DNA from 4 places in the Actinoplanes sp. NPDC051859 genome. Region 2 is predicted to be linked to each of the others. Evidence: riboswitches for the same ligand, from Rfam matches in the RefSeq annotation. Region 2 holds a riboswitch; each other region holds the start of a gene.

Region 1 (5,195 bases), on a different contig from region 2:
CGAACCGTTCCTGCTCGTTCGGCACATACGTGTCGAGCAGGTTCAAATAGAACTGGACGTGCACCGCCTCTTCGAACAACTGCCGAGACAGATACAGCCGGCCCTCGGGCGAGTTGACGTGCTGGTACAGGTTGAGCACCAGGTTGTTCGCCACGATGGTGTCGCCGGTGGCGAAGAACGCGACCAGCCGCGACACCAGATGCTGCTCGGCCGCCGACAGCTTCGCCAGGTCGGCGAGGTCGGAATGCAGATCGACCTCCTCGACGGTCCAGGTGTTCTTGATCGCGTCCTTGAACCGGTCGAAGAAGTGCGGGTACCGCATCGGCCGCAGCGTCAGGTCCATGCCCGGGTCGAGCAACATCTGCCGCTGGGCCGGGGCGGGTGTGGTGTCGGTGGTGCGGGGTTCGGGAATGGTCGTCACTGGCAGGCCTCACAGCTTTCAGGATTTTCCAGGGAACAGGCCAGGGCTTCCTCGTCGGACACCGTCGGCAACGCAGCGACCGCCGGGAGCACCGAGGTGGTGGCCTGCTGAATGCGCGTCGCGGGCCGCGACCGCAGGTAGTACGACGTCTTCAGCCCGGCTTTCCAGCCGTAGAGATACATCGAGGAGAGCTTGCCGATGGTCGGCGCACTCAGGAACAGGTTCAGCGACTGCGACTGGTCGATGTAGGGCCCGCGGGCAACCGCGAGATCGATCAGGGCTTTCTGCGGCAACTCCCACGCCGTGCGGAACAACTCCCGCACTTCGGCCGGCAGCTCTGTGATGCCTTGCACCGAACCTTCGGCCCGCTTGATCTGGTCCCGGACCGGTGCCGTCCACAGCCCGCGCGCCTTCAGCTCCCGGACCAGGTAGGTGTTGATCTGCAGGAACTCGCCGGACATCGTCTCGCGCTTGAACAGGTTGGACACCTGCGGCTCGATGCACTCGTAACACCCGGCGATCGACGCGATGGTCGCGGTCGGCGCGATCGCGATCAACAGCGAGTTCCGCAACCCGTGCTCGGCGATCTGCGTCTTCAGCTCAGCCCACCGCGACGTCTGCTCCGGCGTGGCACCCCACAACTCGTGGTGCAGATCGCCCTTCGCCGCCCGAGTCTCCGAATACGCCGGGTGCGGACCGAACTGCTGCGCCAACGCCACGCTGGACTCCAACGCGGTCAGGAAAATCTCCTCCTGCACGCGCGTCGACAACTCCCTCGCCTGCGCCGAGTCGAACGGCAGCCGCAGCTGGAAGAACGCGTCCTGCAACCCCATCAGCCCGAGCCCGACCGGCCGCCACCGCGGGTTCGACGCAGCGGCCTGCTCCGACGGGTAGAAGTTGATGTCGATCACCCGGTCGAGGAACACCACCGCGGTCCGCACCGTGGCGCGCAGCTTCTCCCAGTCGACGCCGCCGTCGCTGATGTGCGCGCTCAGGTTGATCGACCCGAGGTTGCACACCGCGGTCTCGTCGTCGGCGTTTACCTCGAGGATCTCGGTGCACAGGTTCGACAGGTGAATCGTGTTACCCGGGGCGCCGGTCTGGTTCGACAGGCGGTTCGACGCGTCCTTGAACGTCATCCAGCCGTTGCCGGTCTGGGCCAGGGTACGCATCATCCGGCCGTACAAATCACGGGCCTTGACGGTCTTAACGGCCTTCTTCTCCGCCCGGCGGTAGGCCTCGTCGAAGGCCTCGCCGAACAGGTCGGGCAGCTCAGGGGCGTCGGACGGGTCGATCAGCGACCAGTCGGCGTCAGCCTCGACCCGACGCATGAACTCGTCCGGAATCCAGTTCGCCAGGTTCAGGTTGTGCGTGCGGCGCGACTCCTCGCCGGTGTTGTCGCGCAGCTCCAGGAACTCCTCGACGTCCGGGTGCCACGGCTCCAGATAGACACAGGCCGCACCCTTACGCCGGCCGCCCTGGTTGACCGCGGCGACACCCGCGTCGAGGGTCTTCAGGAACGGCACGATGCCGTTCGACTTGCCGTTCGTGCCCCGGATCAGCGCGCCCCGGCCGCGGACCCGCGACCAGGAGATGCCGATGCCGCCGGAGAACTTCGACAGCTTCGCCACCTGGTGATACCGCTCATAGATCGAGTCCAGCTCGTCCTTCGGCGAGTCCACCAGGAAACACGACGACATCTGCGTGTGCCGGGTCCCGGAGTTGAACAGCGTGGGTGAGCTGGGCAGATACGCCAGCGACGACATCAGCCGGTAGAAGCCGATCGCCTCACCAGGCTCGGTCGACAGGCCACACGCGACCCGCAGCAGCCAGTACTGCGGAGTCTCCACGACCTCCCGCGTCTCCGGGTGGCGCAGCAGGTAACGGTCCGCGACGGTCCGCAGGCCGAAGTACTCAAACCGCAGGTCACCATCGAGGTTGACGGCGTCATCAAGCTTGCGCGAATTCCGGGCGACGAACGCGGCGGTCTCGTCGCCGATCAGCCCCTGCTGGTGGGCATAACGGATGGACTGGCTGAAACTCGCCACACCCTGGTTACGGACTTCCTTGTCCACATAGGCAGCGAGCAACCGAGCGGCAAGCTTCGAATACTGCGGTTCCTCGCTGATCAGCTCAGCGGCGGTCTGGATCGACAGTTTGTCCAGCTCAGCGGTGGTAGCGCCGTCGTACAGGCCGCTGATCGTCTTGGTGGCGACCCGCAGCGGCTCCACCTCACCGAGGTCAGCCACCCACCGCTCGACCGCCTTGACGATCTTGTTGACGTCGACGGTCTCCAGGTCCCCGTTGCGCTTACGCACCTGCATCGCGTGCCGCCGCTGCTCCGGCACGGTGGTCTTCTCCGGTGTGAGCGTCATGCCCTCTCCTCGCGAGCCCATGGCCTTCGGGCACGCGGGGGCAGACACCACCAGCTCGCAGCTCACTGACCGCCGCAGAGCATCAGGGGCGTCGGCCGTCCCACGCGGCCTTCGACCGCCGCACACCCCAACGGTGCGCGGCGCGCTGGCAGGTCTTCGGACTCGCGGGCGTCGAACTCGATTCCTACTGGCCGTCGCTTCCCAGGCTTGGCGCCCAGTGCTGTGTGACGGCGGTCGTTCCCACTCACCGCTGCGGGGCAGTCCCGGATTTCCACCGGGTTCCCTCTTGCCTCGACCCCACCCTCACGGCACGGCCGAACCAGCTGCGGGCAACACCATATCTGGGTGGCCCCCGAAAACCACAACCCCACATGGTGTGTTCCCGAGATCGCCACCCGCGGTGAGTACACACTTGAGAGTGTGAGCGATGCCGCTATGCCTACGCCGGACGAACTGTCACTTGATGTGTTGTTGCGGCTAGCGCGGCGAGAGATGACAGACGATGACGGTGACGCTCCGCAGCCGGCATTCGTCGCCCTGCACCGGCGGCCGACCCGGGAGGTCTTCGACCGCGCCGCCGCACTGGCCTGCGACAGCGACGCCGAGCAGCGCGAACTGGGTGTGCGGATCTTGCGGGAGCTCGGCGATGAGCAGCCCGATGGACATCGGCCCTTCCGCGACGAGACGGTTGCGCTGATGCGTACCCGGCTTCGCGAAGAGACCGATCCTGCCGTGCTGCACTGGATCGTGTCGGCACTGGGCTATCACCACGACAAGGAAGCATTGCCGCAGGTCGTTGCCCTCGCGGATCACCCCGACGAGTGGGTGCGGTTTCACGTCGCGGCTGCCCTGCCAGGCCTGGTCAACCTCGACCAGGTGGAACCCGAAGCCGCCGATGCGCTGCTGCGGCTCTGCCACGACGACGACGCCGAAACCCGCTACTACGCCCTGTATGCGGTGACCCGCGACATCCCGAGCATGGACCTGCAGGCGGTCACTGAACTGGTTACGCAGCTGGCGAACGATCCCGACGATCAGGTCCGCGCCATGGCCGCCGGGCACCAGGAGGCAGTCCACGAAGTGCGTGAGCTCCTCACCGACGCCTTCGGTCCCGGCGGGTACGACTACCTGATCGGTCCTGTACTGGTCACACTCGACTGCGCAGGCAACGTCGCCGACGCCGGGGCGTGGCTAGACAAAGAAATCTGTCGGCATCTCGGCACCGCCGCAGACCGGTTCCCCACCTCGACCATTGCGGAACAACTCGTCACCTGGTGGGCGGACAAAGAAGAGCGCCGATGGGCCTGAAACAGTTGGCGCCGACCAGCGCTCACTAATCCGCCATCCGCTCAAGAGACGTGTGCAGGACGACACGCCTCGGCTGGACGATGCTGTCCCGCCGAGGCATGTCGCTGTAAGAGATCACTAGAGGTCGAACTCGCCGTCCCGCACACCACCGGTAAACGCCGCCCACTCACCGTGGGTGAAATGGTGCGCCGGCTTGCTCCGGTCCTTGGTGTCACGAACGAGAACTTCAAGGTCCGTAACCATGACCTCGACGCATTGGCCGCTTGCGCTGGACTTAGTGCTCTTACGCCATACGTTGCGTTCCATCGAGATTGCCCTCCTGACATGCACCTTCGCAGGCTTCCTGGTCCCATTCTCGCCCTGGAACTGGCTCGGTGCCGCACACGCGATGAGGTTAAAGTCAGTCCAGATAAGCAAAGCGGCCTCTAGCTGGGCATCATCCGCCTAGCTAGGGGCCGCTTTCGCGGGACGACCGTCAGAGGTCGAACTCACCCTCGCGCACACCGCCGGTGAACGCCGTCCATTCGCCGTGGGTGAAGCTGTGCGCCGGCTTGCTCCGATCCTTAGTGTCGCGAACCAGGACCTCAGTGTCCGTGACCATGACCTCGACACACTGGCCGCTGGAGCTCGACCTGGTGCTCTTACGCCAAACATTCCGTTCCATCTAAGCTTCCTCCTGCACTATGCAGCCTTCGCGGCTTCCTGGATCATCTTCTTGGACTGGGCCGGGCTTAGCGCCGCCTGCGCGATGAGGTCGAACGTCCGCGCGAAGCGTGCAACATCCTCCCCTGTTTCCAGGAAGGCGTCACCCGCAATCCCGTCGACGTAAACCAGTGGCGCGTCGAACGGATCAGCAAAGTCCATGATGACGAATGAGCCCGGCATGCCTGGATGTGCGCCAGCCTTGAACGGGACGACCTGCAAGCGGACATTGGGCAACGCACATGCATGGGCAAGGCGTTCGAGCTGCGCACGCATGATCTGCGCGCTGCCAACCTCTCGTCGGAGGGCAGCCTCGTCCACTACCGCGTGAAGCTGCATGGGCACTGGGCGGGTAAAGACGGATTGACGCTGCATACGCACGTCGACAC
Region 2 (5,195 bases):
TGCCGCACTACCCCCTCCTGCCGGCCGTCCGCGCCGACCTGCTCGCCAAACTCGGCCGCCCGACCGAAGCGCGGGAGGAGTTCCGCCGGGCCGCCGCAATGACCCGTAACACCCGCGAGCGAACCATCTTCGAAGCCCGCGCCGCCGAGCTGGACTGACGAAGCGAAATTAGGTCGCTCCGAGCCTGGAAGTCAGCGTCGGATCAGTTGGCCCCGAATCAGGTTGCCGGACTGCCCCACGTTTGACGAACGGCGAGATGCGTGGGGGTCGTCGTGCCGAGAGGTCCTCCACCCAGCCGAAGGCGAGGACCGCCAGGGCGAGCAGCGGCAGGGCAATGGCGAGGACTATCAGACAGGAGAGCAGGTCATCAGGACGTTTCAGCGTCACGATCGAGGGATCGACCACATATACGCCGACCGCAATAGCTGGCATGTGCCACAGATAGATCGAAACGGCCCGATTATTGATCATCGATACGAAGCCGTCGAGCGGCCGGCACCGAGCTAGCCAACCCATGGGTGGCGACCAGCGGAACAGCAGGAGCACGAAGCCGATTTGGAAGATGGAAAACGCAACAGGGTGTGCGGCCAAAAGGAACACACCGTCGACCGGATGCATGATCGCCCACGTCAGCGCACCACCGATAGCGGCGGTCCCTACGCCAATCACTACCGCTGGCCGCAGCTTACCGAGATCGCCGGCGCGGTGTGCTATTCCGAGCATCCAGCACGTTCCATAGGAGAGCAAATTTTGCAGGTGCCAGTAAGTGGGATAGTGGCTGATGCTGTCCCGCCAGCCAACGATGAGCAGCAGCCCCACGAGCGGCAGGAGAACCGTCGGAAGAGGCCACTTGCGGTAGAGGCGCAACAGCAGCGGCGTGAGAAGGACCAGCCAGAGGTACGTATTGAGATACCACAGCACCTCCAAGCCCAGTCGCTGCCCGAGATCGCTGTACGGTGGGAGCCCAGCCGGGAAGGCCCAGAACAGCATGTTCGGCCAGGCGGGTGCCTGCGTAGGCCACTGGAGGTCATTCGACCAGCCGAGTAAGAACATCAGCGGCACGATCACCAGGCCAAAAACCCAGAGAGCGGGCAGCAATCGGCGCAACCGGGTGAGGATCGCGCGCCGCGGTGAACGGTCCGCCGATGCGGCAGTCAGCGATCCACCGATGGCGAACATGAGGCCCATGGACGGAAAGGTTGCCTGCAGAATGTACGACCAGAAGGTGTGGAGCAGCACCACCCTGACGATCGCCGCCGCCCGCAGAGCGTCAAAATACCGATCACGAGCCCTCGTCGATTTCACCCTGAGCAACTTCCTGGTAACGGCACCCCATCCGGTGTTGCCGGCGAGGCAAGTCTCAGAGATCTTCGTAGATCGCATGGCGACACGGCTAACCCGATCGGCGTTACGTAGGTCACAGTGAGATAGCCACTCGCCGTGCAGGACCGCCCGACAGCCGTGGCCGCTTGTCGCCAAACGCCCACCGACGTTCACCGACCGCTGACCTCCGTCATCAGCGCAGCGCGGCGATACTCAGCGCGACGCAATCTGCCAACGTCGCACCCACTTCCACACCAGGCTGCCCGTCCCAGCCGCGGCCAGCCCCCACCACCAGCGGTGAACCGGCCGCGACAACCAAGTCCGGCAACACGTCGTGCGGGGCATGGCTCCACAACACCACAACAGCCGGACGAATCCGGCTCGCCACCTCCGCGAGCAAAGCCGCGTCCGGCACCGCGCCAAGATGAAGAGAGCCGACCCCCTGCTCGGCGAGAGCCGCAGCGAGAGCGTCCAAAGCCACCAAGTCCCTGCTGCGCGGCGGCGCAGCGAGCACTACCCGGACATCAGTGCCGGCCGGCGGACGTACCACAGCGGCGAACACCTCACTCAAACACCGGCCCAACACCCGCCGCGCCGCATCCCGCAACGGCTCAACCACCCGCGCACGACTCAAATGCACGAACGCCGGGGCCGCCAGCACATGCCACGTCGGCACCACGCCCCGCTCAGCCACCGCGGCAGCCAACGTCTCCCGCAAGGTCAGCACATCCAGACGCCGCGCCGCCCGAGCGATACCCCGCGCCGCCGAAGCGGTCGCGGGATCGCCCTCAGGCGCCGAACATCCGGAAAGATCCGCCCGGCGAGCCATCCGGGCCGCCTCCGCTGCGGGCATCCCCCGCGCGGTCAACCGGGCCATCGCCGCCAACACATCGAGATCGTCCGCGGTGTAACGACGATGCCGGCCGTGCTCATGCCCGCTCGGGCCCAAACCGTAACGCTGATGCCACGTCCGCAACGTCGTCGGCGCGACACCAAGCCGGCGCGCCACCGCGCCCGCACTCAACCCTGTCGGTTCCGGTCCAGCCTCGTCCGGACGAACGGCATCGTCGCCGTCGCCCACACAGAATTCCGCCTCGCGCACCGCCGACCCGCCCTCGAGGTCACCGACTACACCACGCGCGGACACGCGCAGGGCAGTGGCAGGTCTTCGGACTCGCGGGCACGACCGGAACCGATCCGATCTCCTACTGGCCGTCGCTTCCCAAGCCCCTCAAGGCCCAGTGCCGATGACGGCGGTCGTTCCAGCTCACCGCTGCGGGGCAGCCCCGGATTCCCACCGGGTTCCCTCTTACGACGCCACAACCTGAGGGCTGTGGCGAACCAGCTGCGCGGCTCAGCTTAGCGACGGACATCCCGGCGAGATGACCCGGCGGCATCCACACCGGGCAGCATCGCACGGGTGGCGTGCGAAGCGCGGGGCGGCGGCCGCACCGCCGACACTGCCTGTCGACCGAGCAGCCAGGACCTGACGATCCCCCCAAAGAGTTGCGAATCGGAGCGCGGCCGAGGGGTCCTGGAACGGCGGACCTCTGTCACCCATACGATGCAGTTGCCAGTTGCCGGCAATAAGGGGTGCAGTGATGCTGACAGCGGAGATCAAGCGGCGCTTCCTGGCGCACTTCGAGGCTAACGGCCACACGGTCGTGCCCTCGGCGCCCCTGCCCGCCATCGACGATCCGAACCTGCTGTTCATCAACGCGGGCATGGTCCAGTTCGTGCCGTTCTTCCTGGGCCAGCGCACCCCGACCTACCGGCGAGCCGTCAGCGTGCAGAAATGCATCCGGACGCCGGACATCGACGAGGTCGGCAAGACCAGCCGGCACGGCACGTTCTTCCAGATGAACGGCAACTTCTCCTTCGGCGACTACTTCAAGGCCGGCGCGATCCCCCTCGCCTGGGACCTGTCCACCAAGCCGGTCGCCGAGGGTGGCTTCGGGCTGGACCCCGAGCGGATCTGGGCCACGGTCTACCTGGACGACGACGAGGCCATCGACATCTGGCGACAGACCGGCATGCCCGCCGACCGGATCGTGCGCCGCGGCAAACGCGACAATTACTGGTCGATGGGCATCCCCGGCCCCGCTGGACCCTGCTCGGAGCTGTATTATGACCGTGGCCCCGCCTACGGTCCCGAAGGCGGCCCCGAGGTGGACGAGGACCGTTACCTGGAGTTCTGGAACCTGGTCTTCATGCAGGTCGAGATCGCTGACGTCGCATCGAAGGAGGACTTCCGGATCGTCGGTGACCTGCCCGCGCAGAACATCGACACCGGCATGGGCCTCGAACGGATGGCATCGATCCTGCAGGGCGTCGACAACCTGTACGAGATCGACGAGGTCCGCCCGATCCTGGCCAAGGCCGCCGAGTTGACCGGCAAGACCTACGGCAAGCAGTCGGGCCCGGCTGCCTCCGAAAGCCACCCCGACGATGTCCGACTCCGCGTGATCGCCGACCACGTCCGCACCTCGCTCATGCTGATCGGCGACGGCGTCACCCCGTCGAACGAAGGCCGCGGTTACGTGTTGCGCCGCATCATGCGCCGCGCGATCCGGTCCATGCGGCTGCTCGGCTGGCACGACAAGGCGTTGCCGGAGCTGCTGCCGATCGCACGCGACTGCATGGCCCCTTCTTACCCGGAACTCGCCACGGACTTCGACCGCATCGCGTCGGCGGCATACGGCGAGGAAGACACCTTCCTCTCCACGCTGCGCGCGGGCACCACCATTTTGGACACCGCTATCGCCGAGACCAAGCAGGCGGGCAAGACCCGGCTGGGCGGCGACAAGGCCTTTCAGCTGCATGACACGTACGGATTCCCGATCGATCTGACCCTGGAGATCGCCGCCGAGCAGGGCGTGCAGGTCGACGCCGACGGATTCCGGGCGTTGATGGCCGAGCAGCGCGAACGCGCGAAGGCGGATGCGAAGGCCCGCAAGACCGGCCACGCCGACCTGTCCGCCTACCGCACGGTGCTCGACGCGTCCGGACCGACCGAGTGGCTGGCCTACGAATGCCTGGAAACCGAGTCGAAGATCGTCGCGATCTGGGCGGGCGGCCAGCCCGCCGGTGCGGCGCAGGCCGGGGAAATCGTCACTGTCGCTCTGGACCGTACGCCGTTCTACGCGGAATCCGGCGGCCAGGACTCCGACGCGGGCCTGCTCACCGGCCCCAACCTCAGGGCCGAGATCATCGACGTGCAACGGCCGGTCAAAGGCCTGATCGCGCATACCGTACGGGTCCTCGACGGTGGCCTCGCCGTCGGCGACAACGTGCGGGCGATGGTCGACCCGGACTGGCGCACAGGAGCCCGGCAGGCGCACTCCGGCACCCACGTGGTGCACGCGGCGCTGCGGCAGGTGCTCGGCCCGACCGCCTTGCAGTCCGGCTCCTACAACCGGCCCGGCTATCTACGCCTCGACTTCGCCTGGCGCGGCGGCCTGTCCGACAGCGCCCGCAGCGAGGTGGAAGAGGTCGCCAACCTGGCCATCCGCCGGGACCTGCCCGTCGGCGTGCGCTACCTGTCCCTGGAGCAGGCCCGCGCCGCGGGCGCGCTCGCCTTGTTCGGCGAGACCTACGACGAGACCGTACGCGTGGTCGAGATCGGCGGCGACTGGTCGCGGGAACTGTGCGGTGGCACCCACGTGGACCGGTCCGCGCAGATTGGGTCGCTCGCGGTCACCGGCGAGTCGTCCGTCGGTGCCGGGCAGCGCCGCATCGAGGCAGTCACCGGCATCGAGGCGTTCCGCTACCTGGCCCGCGAACGTGACCTGGTCGGCCGGCTCGCCGCGCAGCTCAAAGCCCGCCCCGAGGAACTCCCGGACCGGGTCGCCGCCCTGCTGAACCGCATGAAG
Region 3 (5,195 bases), on a different contig from region 2:
TGGTCCGCCAGCACGGGCACGGGCACGGCCGGCACTCCCGCGCGCAGCCCGGCCGCCGTGGTGCCCGCGCCCGCGTGATGCACCACCGCTGCCAGCTGCGGGAACAACCAGTCGTGGGGCACCGGGCCGATACTCAACACGTCGGGGTCGTCGCCGGCGCCGCGCAGCCCCGACCAGCCGGCCTGCACAATGGCGCGGCGGCCGGTCTGCCGGATGGCCGCCCGGACCAGGCCGGACAGGCGGTCTCCGTGCCCGGGGGCCATGCTGCCGAAGCCGACGAACACCGGTGGCGGGCCGGCGGCCAGGAACGCGGACAGCTCCGGCGGCGGCGTCCACCCCGGCGGCCGCGCAGGCCACCAGTAGCCGACGACCTCCTGCGAGGCCGGCCAGTCCGACGGGCGCGGCACCACGACCGGGCTGAACCCGTGAAACGTCGGCCACCGATGCCGCTGGTCGTGCTGCAACCGGGAGAGGCTGCGGCGGGGCAGGCCCAGGCGGGACCGCAGCTCACGGACCGGACCGCGGTAGAGCGGGCGTGCCGCTGCTTCGGCGAGTCGGCCGGACAGCAGGTTGCCGAGCGGGCCGGCGGAACGCCCGCCCAGCAGCACCGGACCGAACGCGCCGGTGGGATGGATCGGTTGCAGGAAGACTCCTGCGCAACCGATGCCCGCGGCCTCGGCGACCTGATAGCCGAGGGGAGCGACCACTGTGGAGAGCAGGACGACGTCGGGTTGCGTCTCGCGTACGGAAGCGGCTATTCCGGCACCCAGCTCCGCGACCAGCGGGCGCGCGATGCGCAGCAGCTGGACCAACGCCCGGGGTCCGGTCCCCGAACCGCGGCCGTCCTGACCGTGGGCCTGCGGGAGGATCTCCCGCAGGTCGCCGGGCAGCGGCACGAACGGCAGCGCGACCTGGTCGCGGAAATGCTCGTGCGTGGCGACGGTGACGTCGTGACCGGCGGCTTGGAGCCGGGCTCCCAATCCCGTGTACGGGGCCACGTCGCCGGTGGAGCCCGACGTGACGATCAGCACCCGCACCCGCCCATCATCGCACCGGCCGCATGACCGGACGGCCCATCGGGCATGTTCCTGCTCGACGAGCCGGCAGTGGCGCGGGATTCGGGAGGATGCATGGACGTCGTCATCGGGATCGACACCGGAACTACTGCGACGAAAGCGGTTGCCGCCGGCCTCGACGGCGAGGTCCGCGCTGCCACGAGCGTGCACTATCCGCTGTCCGTGCCCGGCCCGGGCCGAGCCGAACTTGACCCCGCCGAGTTGCGCGACGCCGCCGCCAAGGCGCTCGTCACCGTGGCGCAGGAGTGCCGGGAGCGTGGCGACCACGTGCTCGCGGTCAGCCTCAGCGCCTTCCTGCACGGCCTTGCGCCACTGGACGGCAGCGGTACCGCCGCCGGTCCGCTCATGACCTGGGCGGACAACCGTTCGTCGCCGCAGACCGAGGCGATCGTCGCGTCTGGCCGCGCCAAAGCCCTGCAGGCCCGCACCGGCACGCCCGTGCATCCGATGTCGCCGTTGGCGAAGTTGGCCTGGTGGCGTGCGCACGAGCCGAGGATGCTGCGAGACACTCCGCGTTGGGGCGGCGTCAAGGAGATCGTGCTGGGCGGCCTGGCCCGGGCGGATTTCGTCGTCGACCTGTCGGTGGCGTCCGGCACCGGGCTCTACGACATCCATGAGCGTCGGTGGGATCCCGAGGCCCTGGATCTCGCCGGCATCGACGCCACCCGGCTCGCTGAAGTCGTGCCGACCACCACCGCTCTGCGCCTGCATCCCGACGTCGCCACCGCGGCCGGGTTGGCCCCGGACACCCCGCTCATCATCGGCGCCGCCGACGGGCCGCTCGCCAACCTCGGCGTGGGCGCCACCCCGCCCGGCGTCGCCGCGGTCTCGCTGGGGACGAGCGGAGCGTTGCGGACGGTCGTGGGCAAGCCCACCGCCGACGCTGCCGGGCGGCTCTTCTGTTACGCCCTCACCGAAGACCGCTGGGTGCTCGGCGGCGCCGTCAACAACGCCGGTTCGGTGGTGCGCTGGGCCGGCCAGACGATGGCGGAAGGCTTCGACCGTCCCGCCGCCGAAGGCGAGGACGCCGACGTCCGCGACGCCGCGCTGCTGGTCGAAGCCGCGGCGGTGGCGGCGGGCAGCGACGGCCTGCTCTGCCTGCCGTACCTGCTGGGGGAACGGGCACCGTGGTGGCGTGGCGGGATGCGCGGGGCCTATCTGGGGCTGCGCCGCGAACACGGCCGCGCGCATCTGGTCCGCGCTGCCGTCGAGGGGGTGTGCCAGCAGCTGGCCCTGGTCCGGGACACCTTCGGGGCCGAAGGGATCGAGCTGAGTGAAGTCCGCGCCACCGGGGGAGCGGTGGCCTCCGAGCTGTGGGTCGAGATCCTCGCCGCGACGCTGGACCTGCCCGTCGCCATCGCCGACACGCCGGAGGGTACCGCGATGGGCGCCTGCCTGCTCGGGCTGCACGCCATCGGCCGCCTGCCCGACCTGGACCGCGCCGCGGACCTGGTCGACGTCACCGCGCGCACCCACCCCGACCCGGCCGACGCGGCGCTGTACGGGCGGCTCCGGCCGCTCGTGGAACGGTCTGCACTGGCAGTCACCGACGTCCTGACCGAACTGGACCGGCTGGCGCCCTCGCCGCTGCCCGGCACCGAGAAGGCGGTCGGCGCCCGCGACGAGCACGTCCCCGACAGACCGCACTGATGCACCGGCGCCGCATTCGGCCGCCGGCCCGTGGAACAGGCCAGCCGCCGTGGGCGCAAGGTGGCGGGGTGCTCGCCGCGGGCCGCCCGCGCTGTCCTGCGAGTGCCGGGTGGCGGCCGGGTGAGGATGGCCACGACGGGTCGCGTTGACGGCGCGGGCGGCGGTGCGACAGAGTGACCGACGAGCGGTAGCGGAGGAACCCGGTGCAAATCCGGGACGGTCCCGCCACTGTGACCGGGCGGCTACGGCCGCCTGGGAGTCAGGAGACTCCTGCCGCTCGCTCCCTTTGACACGCGGGCGTGGACACCCGCGGGAAGGATCGTGGCGTGACGCCGTACCCGTTCTCCGCCGTCGTCGGGCTCGACGATCTGCGCCTTGCCCTGCTGCTCACGGCGGTGTCTCCGGCCGTCGGCGGGGTGCTCGTCCGCGGCGAGAAGGGCACCGCCAAGAGCACCGTCGTGCGCGCCCTCGCCGCGTTGCTGCCCGAAGTCGACGTCGTCCGGGGCTGCCGGTTCGCCTGCGACCCGACGGCGCCCGACTCCGGCTGCCCAGACGGCCCGCACGAGGCCGACGCTCCGCACGGGCACCGGCCCGCCGCGTTGGTCGAGCTCCCGGTCGGCGCCACCGAGGACCGGGTGGTGGGCACGCTCGACATCCAGCGTGCGCTCGCAGACGGTGTCAAGGCGTACGAGCCGGGTCTGCTGGCCGCGGCACACCGGGGCGCCCTCTATGTCGATGAGGTCAACCTGCTGCCCGACCACCTGGTGGACCTGCTGCTGGATGCGGCGGCGATGGGCCGGGCACATGTCGAGCGCGACGGCGTGTCGGTCAAGCACGCCTCCCGGTTCCTGCTGGTGGGCACGATGAACCCGGAAGAGGGCGAGCCGCGGCCGCAGCTCGTCGACCGGTTCGGGCTGGTGGTGACCGTGGCGGCCCCTCGGGACGCGGTGCAGCGGGCTGAGGTCGTCCGGCGACGGCTGGCGTACGAGGCAGACCCGGCCGGGTTCGCGGCCAGCTTCGGTGCCGCCGAGGAAGCTCTCGCCGCGCGGATTGTGACCGCGCGGGCCGCCCTGCCCGCGGTGCACCTGCCGGACGCCGAGCTGGACCGGATTGCCCGGGTGTGTCTCGCGTACGGGGTGGACGGCATGCGCGCCGACATCGTGGTGGCCCGGTGCGCGGTGGCCCTTGCCGCCTGGCACGGCCGGGACCGGGTCACGGCCGACGACATTCGCGACGCCGCCCGGCTGGCCCTGCCGCACCGCCGCCGCAAGGACCCGCTGGACCCGCCCGGCACCGATGAGCAGCGCCTCGAAGAGGCCCTCGAGCAGGCCGACGCGGAGGCCCCGCCGGAGTCCGACGACGACCCGGACGGCGGGCCCGACGGCGGCAGCCCGGACGGTGGGCCCGACAACGGTGGTGGGCCCGACAACAACGGTCCAGACAACGGTCCTGACCAGGGCGAGCCCGGTGGTAGCGGTCCCGGCAGCGGTGCTGCGGGTGCCGACCCCGGCGGTGGTGCGGATGACCGTGGTCCGGAGCCCGCAGCCGACCGGGATCCGCGGGACGCCGCGGATCCGCGGGAGCACACTGAGGACAAGCCTGGGCAAGCCGCCGGCGGTGCGGCGCAGGCGGGAACGGCGTACCGGCCGCGCACATTCCGCATCGGCGCGCGCGGTGAAGGCGGCCACGCCGGTCGACGCTCACCGGCCTTTGCGCGCCGCGGCCGCGTGGTCGGCTCCCGGGTGCCGCACGGCAAGCTGGCCGGGGCGCCGCACCTGCCGGCCACGCTCCGGGCAGCCCTGCACCGGCGGGCCACCGCGACACCCGTTCCCGGGTCGTTGCGGGCCGTCTCCTGCGTGCAGCCGCGTGACCTGCGTGAGGCGGTGCACGTCGGGCGGGAGGCCAACCTGGTCCTGTTCGTGGTCGACGCCTCCGGCTCGATGGCGGCCCGTCAGCGGATGACTGTGGTCAAGACCGCTGTGCTGTCGCTGCTGCGCGACGCGTACCAGCGCCGGGACCGGATTGGCATGATCACCTTCCGGGGCTCCACGGCCGAGCAGGTGTTGCCACCGACCTCCAGCCACGAGGTCGGTGTGCTGCGCCTCGCGAGCCTACGGACCGGGGGCCGCACCCCCCTCGCGGCCGGGCTGCGGCAGGCCGCCGCCACCAGCGCCACCGAGCGCCGCCGCGATCCGCGCCGCCGCCCGTTGCTGGTGGTCGTCACCGACGGGCGAGCCACCAGCGGCGGCGACCCGGTCGAGGTCGCGCCCGCCCTCGCCGGGGTCGCGACCGTCGTGGTCGACTGCGAGTCCGGCCCGGTGCGGTTGGGCCTGGCCCGCCGCCTGGCCGCCGCCCTGCACGCCGACGTCATGCCGTTGGACGCACTCGCTGCCAACGGGCCGGGCGCCCACGGATCCCACCGGAGGGCTGCCTGATGCCGCAGGGACAGGTCACCTCGGTGCCGAACGA
Region 4 (5,195 bases), on a different contig from region 2:
CGTCCAAGCGGGTCATCGTCGTGGTGGAAGAAGTCGTCGAGGAGTCGGTGATCCGTGCCGACCCCAACCGGGTCGTCGTGCCGGCCATGAAGGTGGACGCGGTGGTGCACTGCCCGCGCGGCGCCCACCCCTCGTACGCCCAGGGCTACTACGACCGCGACAACCGCTTCTACCGCGACTGGGAGCGGATCAGCAAGGACGAGGCCGCGCTCACGGCCTGGCTGGACGAGTGGGTGCACGGCACCAAGGACCACTCGGAGTACCTGGCCAAGCTGGGCGAGCACTACTTCGACGACCTCACACCCGAACCGGCGCCGTCCGGCTCGGTGGACTACGGAGCGTACCGATGAGCTACACCCGTACCGAAATGATGGTCGTCGCGGGTGCCCGGGCGATGGCCGGGCAGAACGTCTGCTTCGTCGGCATCGGGCTGCCGAACATCGCGGTCAACCTGGCCCAGCGCACGGTCAACCCGGGCATGCAGCTGATCTACGAGTCGGGCGTCTACGGCGCCCGGCCCGCCCGGCTGCCGCTGTCCATCGGCGACCCGTGCCTGGTCACCGGCTCCGACATGGTGATGAGCATGGTGGAGCTCTTCCAGTACTACCTGCAGGCCGGGCTGGTCGACCTGGGCTTCCTCGGGGCGGCCCAGCTCGACCGGCACGGCAACATCAACACCACGGTGATCGGTGACTACGCCCACCCGAAGATCCGGCTCCCCGGGTCCGGTGGCGCCTGCGAGATCGCGCAGAACGCCGGCGAGGTCATGGTCCTCATGCGGCAGTCGAAGCGATCCTTCGTGCAGAAGATCGACTTCCGGACCAGCTCCGGCCGGCGGCTGTCGAAGGTCATCACCGACCTCGGTGTCTACACGATGACCGGGGAGGGCGCCGAGCGGCGGCTCGTGCTCACCGGCGTGCACCCCGGCATCTCGGTGGACGACGTGCGGGAGGCCACCGGCTGGGAGGTCGAGGTCGCTGACGATCTCGCCACCACCGAGGCGCCGAGCGACGAAGAGCTGAGGTTGCTGCGCGAGGAACTCGACCCGGAAGGCGCGTACCTGAAATGAGTCACGTGTTCGGCCGGGTGGCCGAGGACGCACCGCGGATCGGCTCGGCGCTGGGCACGCAGATGTGGGACACCGCCGGCAAGCGTTACCTCGACGCCGCCGGCGGTGCCATCGTGGTGGGCGTCGGCCACGGCGAGGCCGCGGTGCTGGACGCCCAGTCCGAGCAGGCCCACGCCGTCGCCTACGCGCACGGCTCGGTGTTCCGCGCCGACGTCCTCGAGGCGTACGCCGACGACCTCGCGGCCGTGCTGCCCCTGGACGACCCGAAGATCTTCCCGGTCTCCGGCGGCAGCGAGGCGGTGGAGACCGCGTTCAAAATGGCTCGCGCTTACCACCTGGCCCGCGGCGAGGACCGGCACGCCATCGTCAGCCGGGTCGGGTCGTACCACGGCAACTCGCGCGGGGCTCTGGACGCATCCGGGCGGGCGTCGCTGCGCAAGCCGTACCTGCCGTGGCTCGGGCACGCCACGCAGACGTCCACACCGTACGAATATCGGTGTGCTTTTCCGGACACCCACCCGGTGGGCTGCGGCGCCCGGCATGCGGCGGCGCTGGCCGAGCTGTTCGAGGCGCAGCCGGTGGCGGCGTTCATCGCCGAACCCATCGCGGGCGCTGCGCTGGGCGCCTGCGTGCCGCCCGATGACTACTGGCCGGCCGTGGCCGAGGTGTGCCGCCGCTACGGCGTGCTGCTCATCGCCGACGAGGTCATGACCGGATTCGGCCGCACCGGCACCTGGTTCGGCGTCGACCACTGGGGGGTGCGCCCCGACATCCTCGTGTCCGCCAAGGGCGCAGCGTCCGGCTACTGGCCGCTGGGCCTCGCCGTCGCCTCGGGACGCGTGCACGACACGATCGCGGAGACCGGTTTCACGCACGGCTTCACGTACTCGCACCACCTGGTCGGCGCCGCCACCGGCCGTGCCGTACTCAAAATCATGCACGACCGGGACCTGGTCACCGCCAGTCACAAGTCGGGGGAGTTGCTGCGCGACACGCTGCACGCCGGGCTGGCCGACTGTGCGCACGTCGGCGACATCCGTGGTCGTGGCCTGCTCGTCGGCGTCGAGATCGTCGCCGACCCCGACACCAAAGCACCGTTCGACCGCGCCGAGAAGATCACCGAGCGGGTCCTGGCCGCGGCCCGGGAGGCCGGGCTGCTGCTGTACGCCGGCACCGGCTGCGCTGACGGCGTGAACGGCGATCTCATCCTGCTCGGTCCGCCTCTGACCACCACCACCGCCGAGATCGAGGAAATCGCCACCGGCACCGCAGCCGCGATCGTGAGCGTCGTGTCGGCTGGTTGACGCGTGCACCCGGACATCCCTGGCCCGTCCGCCAGGGATGTCCGTAGGATGGCTGACGGTGCTGGTTCGCCCGTTCCTGACAGAGCGGGCGTCGTAAGAGGGAACCCGGTGCAAGACCGGGACTGCCCCGCAGCGGTGAGTGGGAACGACCGCCGTCATGAAGCACTGGGTGCCGCCATCGGCGCCTGGGAAGCGACGGCCAGTAGGCGACCGTGATGGTCATGCCCGCAAGTCCGAAGACCTGCCAGTGCTGCGTACGCCGACCGGTGTGCGCCGCCGGCGGCCTCTCGGGAGGGCCAGAGCGGAAGCCTGGGCACTCCACCGTGCCCGCCTTCCCTTTGTGCTTCTCGGGTTCTGCCGGGCACTTCGAGGGAAGGACCCCCCGGTGAGCAGTACCTTCGGGCAGAGCACCGTACTCGGCTATCCGCGGATCGGCGCGAACCGCGAGTTGAAGCAGGCCGTCGAGGCCTACTGGGCTGGCAAGATCGACGCCGCTGAGCTGGAAGCCACCGCGGCCGGGCTGCGGTCCGAGGTGTGGCAGATGTTGCGCAACGCCCGCCTCGACGCGATCCCGTCCAACACGTTCTCCTACTACGACCACGTCCTCGACACCGCCGTCGCTGTCGGCGCCGTGCCGCAGCGGTTCGCGCGGCTCGGCCTGTCCGACCTGGACACCTATTTCGCGATGGCGCGGGGCGTGGACGCTGAACCGGCGCTCGAGCTGACCAAGTGGTTCGACACCAACTACCACTACCTGGTTCCCGAGATCGACCCGGACACTGTTTTCTCGGCGAACCCGGCCAAGGCGCTGCAGGAGTACGCGGAAGCCCACGCGTTGGGCATCGACACCCGGCCGGTCTTGGTCGGACCGGCCACGTTCCTGCTGCTCGCCAAGGGTGCCGACCCATTCGCCCGGCTGAACGACCTCGTCGAGGTCTACGCGCAGATCTTGACCACTCTGGCTGCGGCGGGCGTTGCGTGGGTGCAGCTGGACGAGCCCGCCTATGTCGGTGACCGCACCGCAACCGAGATCGAAGCGCTGCGGGCTGCGTACACCCGCCTCGGTGAGGTGGAGCACCGGCCGCGGATCTTCGTCGCCACGTACTTCGGTGAGCTGGGGGACGCCCTGCCCGCCCTGCTCGACACCCCGGTCGAGGCCGTCGGTCTCGACCTCGTCGCGGGCATGGGCAACCTGCGGCGGCTTGCCGCCGCCGGCCCGCTGCACGGCAAGACCATCGTCGCCGGCCTGGTCGACGGCCACAACATCTGGGCCACCGACCTGCGGCAGGCCGTCGCCACCGGGGCCACTGTCACCGGGCTCGCCGACCACGTTGCCGTGTCCACCTCGTGCTCCCTGCTGCACGTCCCGGTCGACCTGTCGGCGGAGAAGCGCCTCGACCCGGGTTTGTTCGCCCGGCTCGCCTTCGCCCGGCAGAAGGTCGACGAGGTGGTGCTGCTGGGCACGGCGCTGCGGGACGGCACCGCACACCTGCCCGAGTCGCTCCCGCCGGTCCCGGCCGCCTGGACCGACTACGACGTGCGGTCGCGACTCGCCGCCCTCACCCCAGCCGACCGGCAGCGCGGCGCCTACGCCCAGCGGGCCGTCGCCCAGCAATCCCGGCTCAATCTGCCGCCGTTGCCCACGACCACCATCGGTTCCTTCCCGCAGACCACCGACCTGCGTCGCGCCCGCGCCGACCTGCGGGCCGGCACCCTCGATGCGGCCGGCTACGCCGAGCGGATGCGCGCCGAAGTCGCCCACGTCATCCGCCTCCAGGAGAAACTGGGCCTCGACGTGCTCGTCCACGGCGAACCCGAGCGCAACGACATGGTGCAGTACTTCGGCGAACAGCTCGACGGGTTCGCCGCCACCGACCACGGCTGGGTCCAGTCCTACGGCTCCCGCTGCGTGCGGCCGCCGATCATCTACGGCGACGTCGCCCGCAAGGCACCGATGACCGTGGAATGGTCGACCTACGCCCAGTCGCTGACCCTGAAACCCGTGAAGGGCATGCTGACCGGTCCGGTCACGATTCTGGCCTGGTCGTTTGTGCGTACGGATCAACCACGGTCCGCAACCGCAGACCAGGTCGCCCTCGCCTTGCGTGACGAATGTCGTGACCTGGAGGCGGCAGGCATCACGGTCATTCAGGTCGACGAGCCGGCGCTGCGCGAGACGCTGCCCCTGCGCACGGCCGATCAGCCGGCCTACCTGGACTGGGCGGTCGGCGCGTTCCGCCTCGCCACCAGCGGGGTCGCCGACGACACGCAGATTCACACCCACCTGTGCTACTCCGAGTTCGGCGAGGTCATCACGGCGATCGACGCCCTCGACGCGGATGTCACGAGCATCGAGGCGTCCCGCTCCAAGATGGAAGTCTTGGACGACCTCGCGGCGATCGGCTACCAGCGCGGCGTCGGGCCAGGCGTGTGGGACATCCACTCGCCGCGGGTGCCGTCGCTCGAGGAAGTCGCGTTGTCCGTGGAGCGAGCCGTCGCTGCCGTTCCCGCCCCACGGCTGTGGATCAATCCCGACTGCGGCCTGAAGACCCGCGGGTACGCCGAAGTCGAGGAGTCCCTGCGCCATCTTGTCGCAGCCGCGGCCCAGTTCCGCGCCCGCTGAGTCAGCTTTCCGCCGGGTGGGCTTCGCTTCGGCAAGCCTGGAGCCCACCCGGCCCCCATTGATCACGGGTACCGTCTCGGCATGATCGTCGCCCGTTCCATCCTGCTCTTCGCCGTCGCCGCCCTGTTCGAGATCGGCGGAGCCTGGCTGATCTGGCAGGGCTGGCGCGAGCACCGCGGGCTGTGGTGGATCGCCGCCG

What was found. Region 2 has a riboswitch for cobalamin ahead of ACIA1L_RS30690 (MerR family transcriptional regulator). Riboswitches for the same ligand answer to the same signal wherever they lie in the genome.
Positions count from the first base shown of each region.
Region 1: another riboswitch for cobalamin. It lies ahead of ACIA1L_RS17070 (ribonucleoside-diphosphate reductase subunit alpha); the one in region 2 lies ahead of ACIA1L_RS30690 (MerR family transcriptional regulator).
Region 3: another riboswitch for cobalamin. It lies ahead of ACIA1L_RS24380 (VWA domain-containing protein); the one in region 2 lies ahead of ACIA1L_RS30690 (MerR family transcriptional regulator).
Region 4: another riboswitch for cobalamin. It lies ahead of metE (5-methyltetrahydropteroyltriglutamate--homocysteine S-methyltransferase); the one in region 2 lies ahead of ACIA1L_RS30690 (MerR family transcriptional regulator).

Region 1 covers NZ_JBITBX010000006.1:65,555-70,749, reverse strand. Annotated here, with positions in the region: gene ACIA1L_RS17075 (ribonucleotide-diphosphate reductase subunit beta) at 1-361, opposite strand, end outside; gene ACIA1L_RS17070 (ribonucleoside-diphosphate reductase subunit alpha) at 418-2,796, opposite strand; cobalamin riboswitch at 2,926-3,135, opposite strand; gene ACIA1L_RS17065 (HEAT repeat domain-containing protein) at 3,289-4,104, shown strand; gene ACIA1L_RS17060 (DUF397 domain-containing protein) at 4,222-4,410, opposite strand; gene ACIA1L_RS17055 (DUF397 domain-containing protein) at 4,580-4,768, opposite strand; gene ACIA1L_RS17050 (Scr1 family TA system antitoxin-like transcriptional regulator) at 4,786-5,195, opposite strand, start outside.
Region 2 covers NZ_JBITBX010000018.1:85,101-90,295, forward strand. Annotated here, with positions in the region: gene ACIA1L_RS30680 (RNA polymerase sigma factor) at 1-158, shown strand, start outside; gene ACIA1L_RS30685 (acyltransferase) at 169-1,383, opposite strand; gene ACIA1L_RS30690 (MerR family transcriptional regulator) at 1,517-2,470, opposite strand; cobalamin riboswitch at 2,465-2,684, opposite strand; gene alaS (alanine--tRNA ligase) at 2,925-5,195, shown strand, end outside.
Region 3 covers NZ_JBITBX010000010.1:73,330-78,524, reverse strand. Annotated here, with positions in the region: gene ACIA1L_RS24390 (glycosyltransferase) at 1-1,037, opposite strand, end outside; gene ACIA1L_RS24385 (gluconokinase) at 1,131-2,726, shown strand; cobalamin riboswitch at 2,895-3,019, shown strand; gene ACIA1L_RS24380 (VWA domain-containing protein) at 3,053-5,161, shown strand; gene cobO (cob(I)yrinic acid a,c-diamide adenosyltransferase) at 5,161-5,195, shown strand, end outside.
Region 4 covers NZ_JBITBX010000013.1:129,407-134,601, reverse strand. Annotated here, with positions in the region: gene ACIA1L_RS28205 (CoA transferase subunit A) at 1-350, shown strand, start outside; gene ACIA1L_RS28200 (CoA-transferase subunit beta) at 347-1,069, shown strand; gene ACIA1L_RS28195 (aspartate aminotransferase family protein) at 1,066-2,373, shown strand; cobalamin riboswitch at 2,419-2,637, shown strand; gene metE (5-methyltetrahydropteroyltriglutamate--homocysteine S-methyltransferase) at 2,759-4,996, shown strand; gene ACIA1L_RS28185 (YnfA family protein) at 5,078-5,195, shown strand, end outside.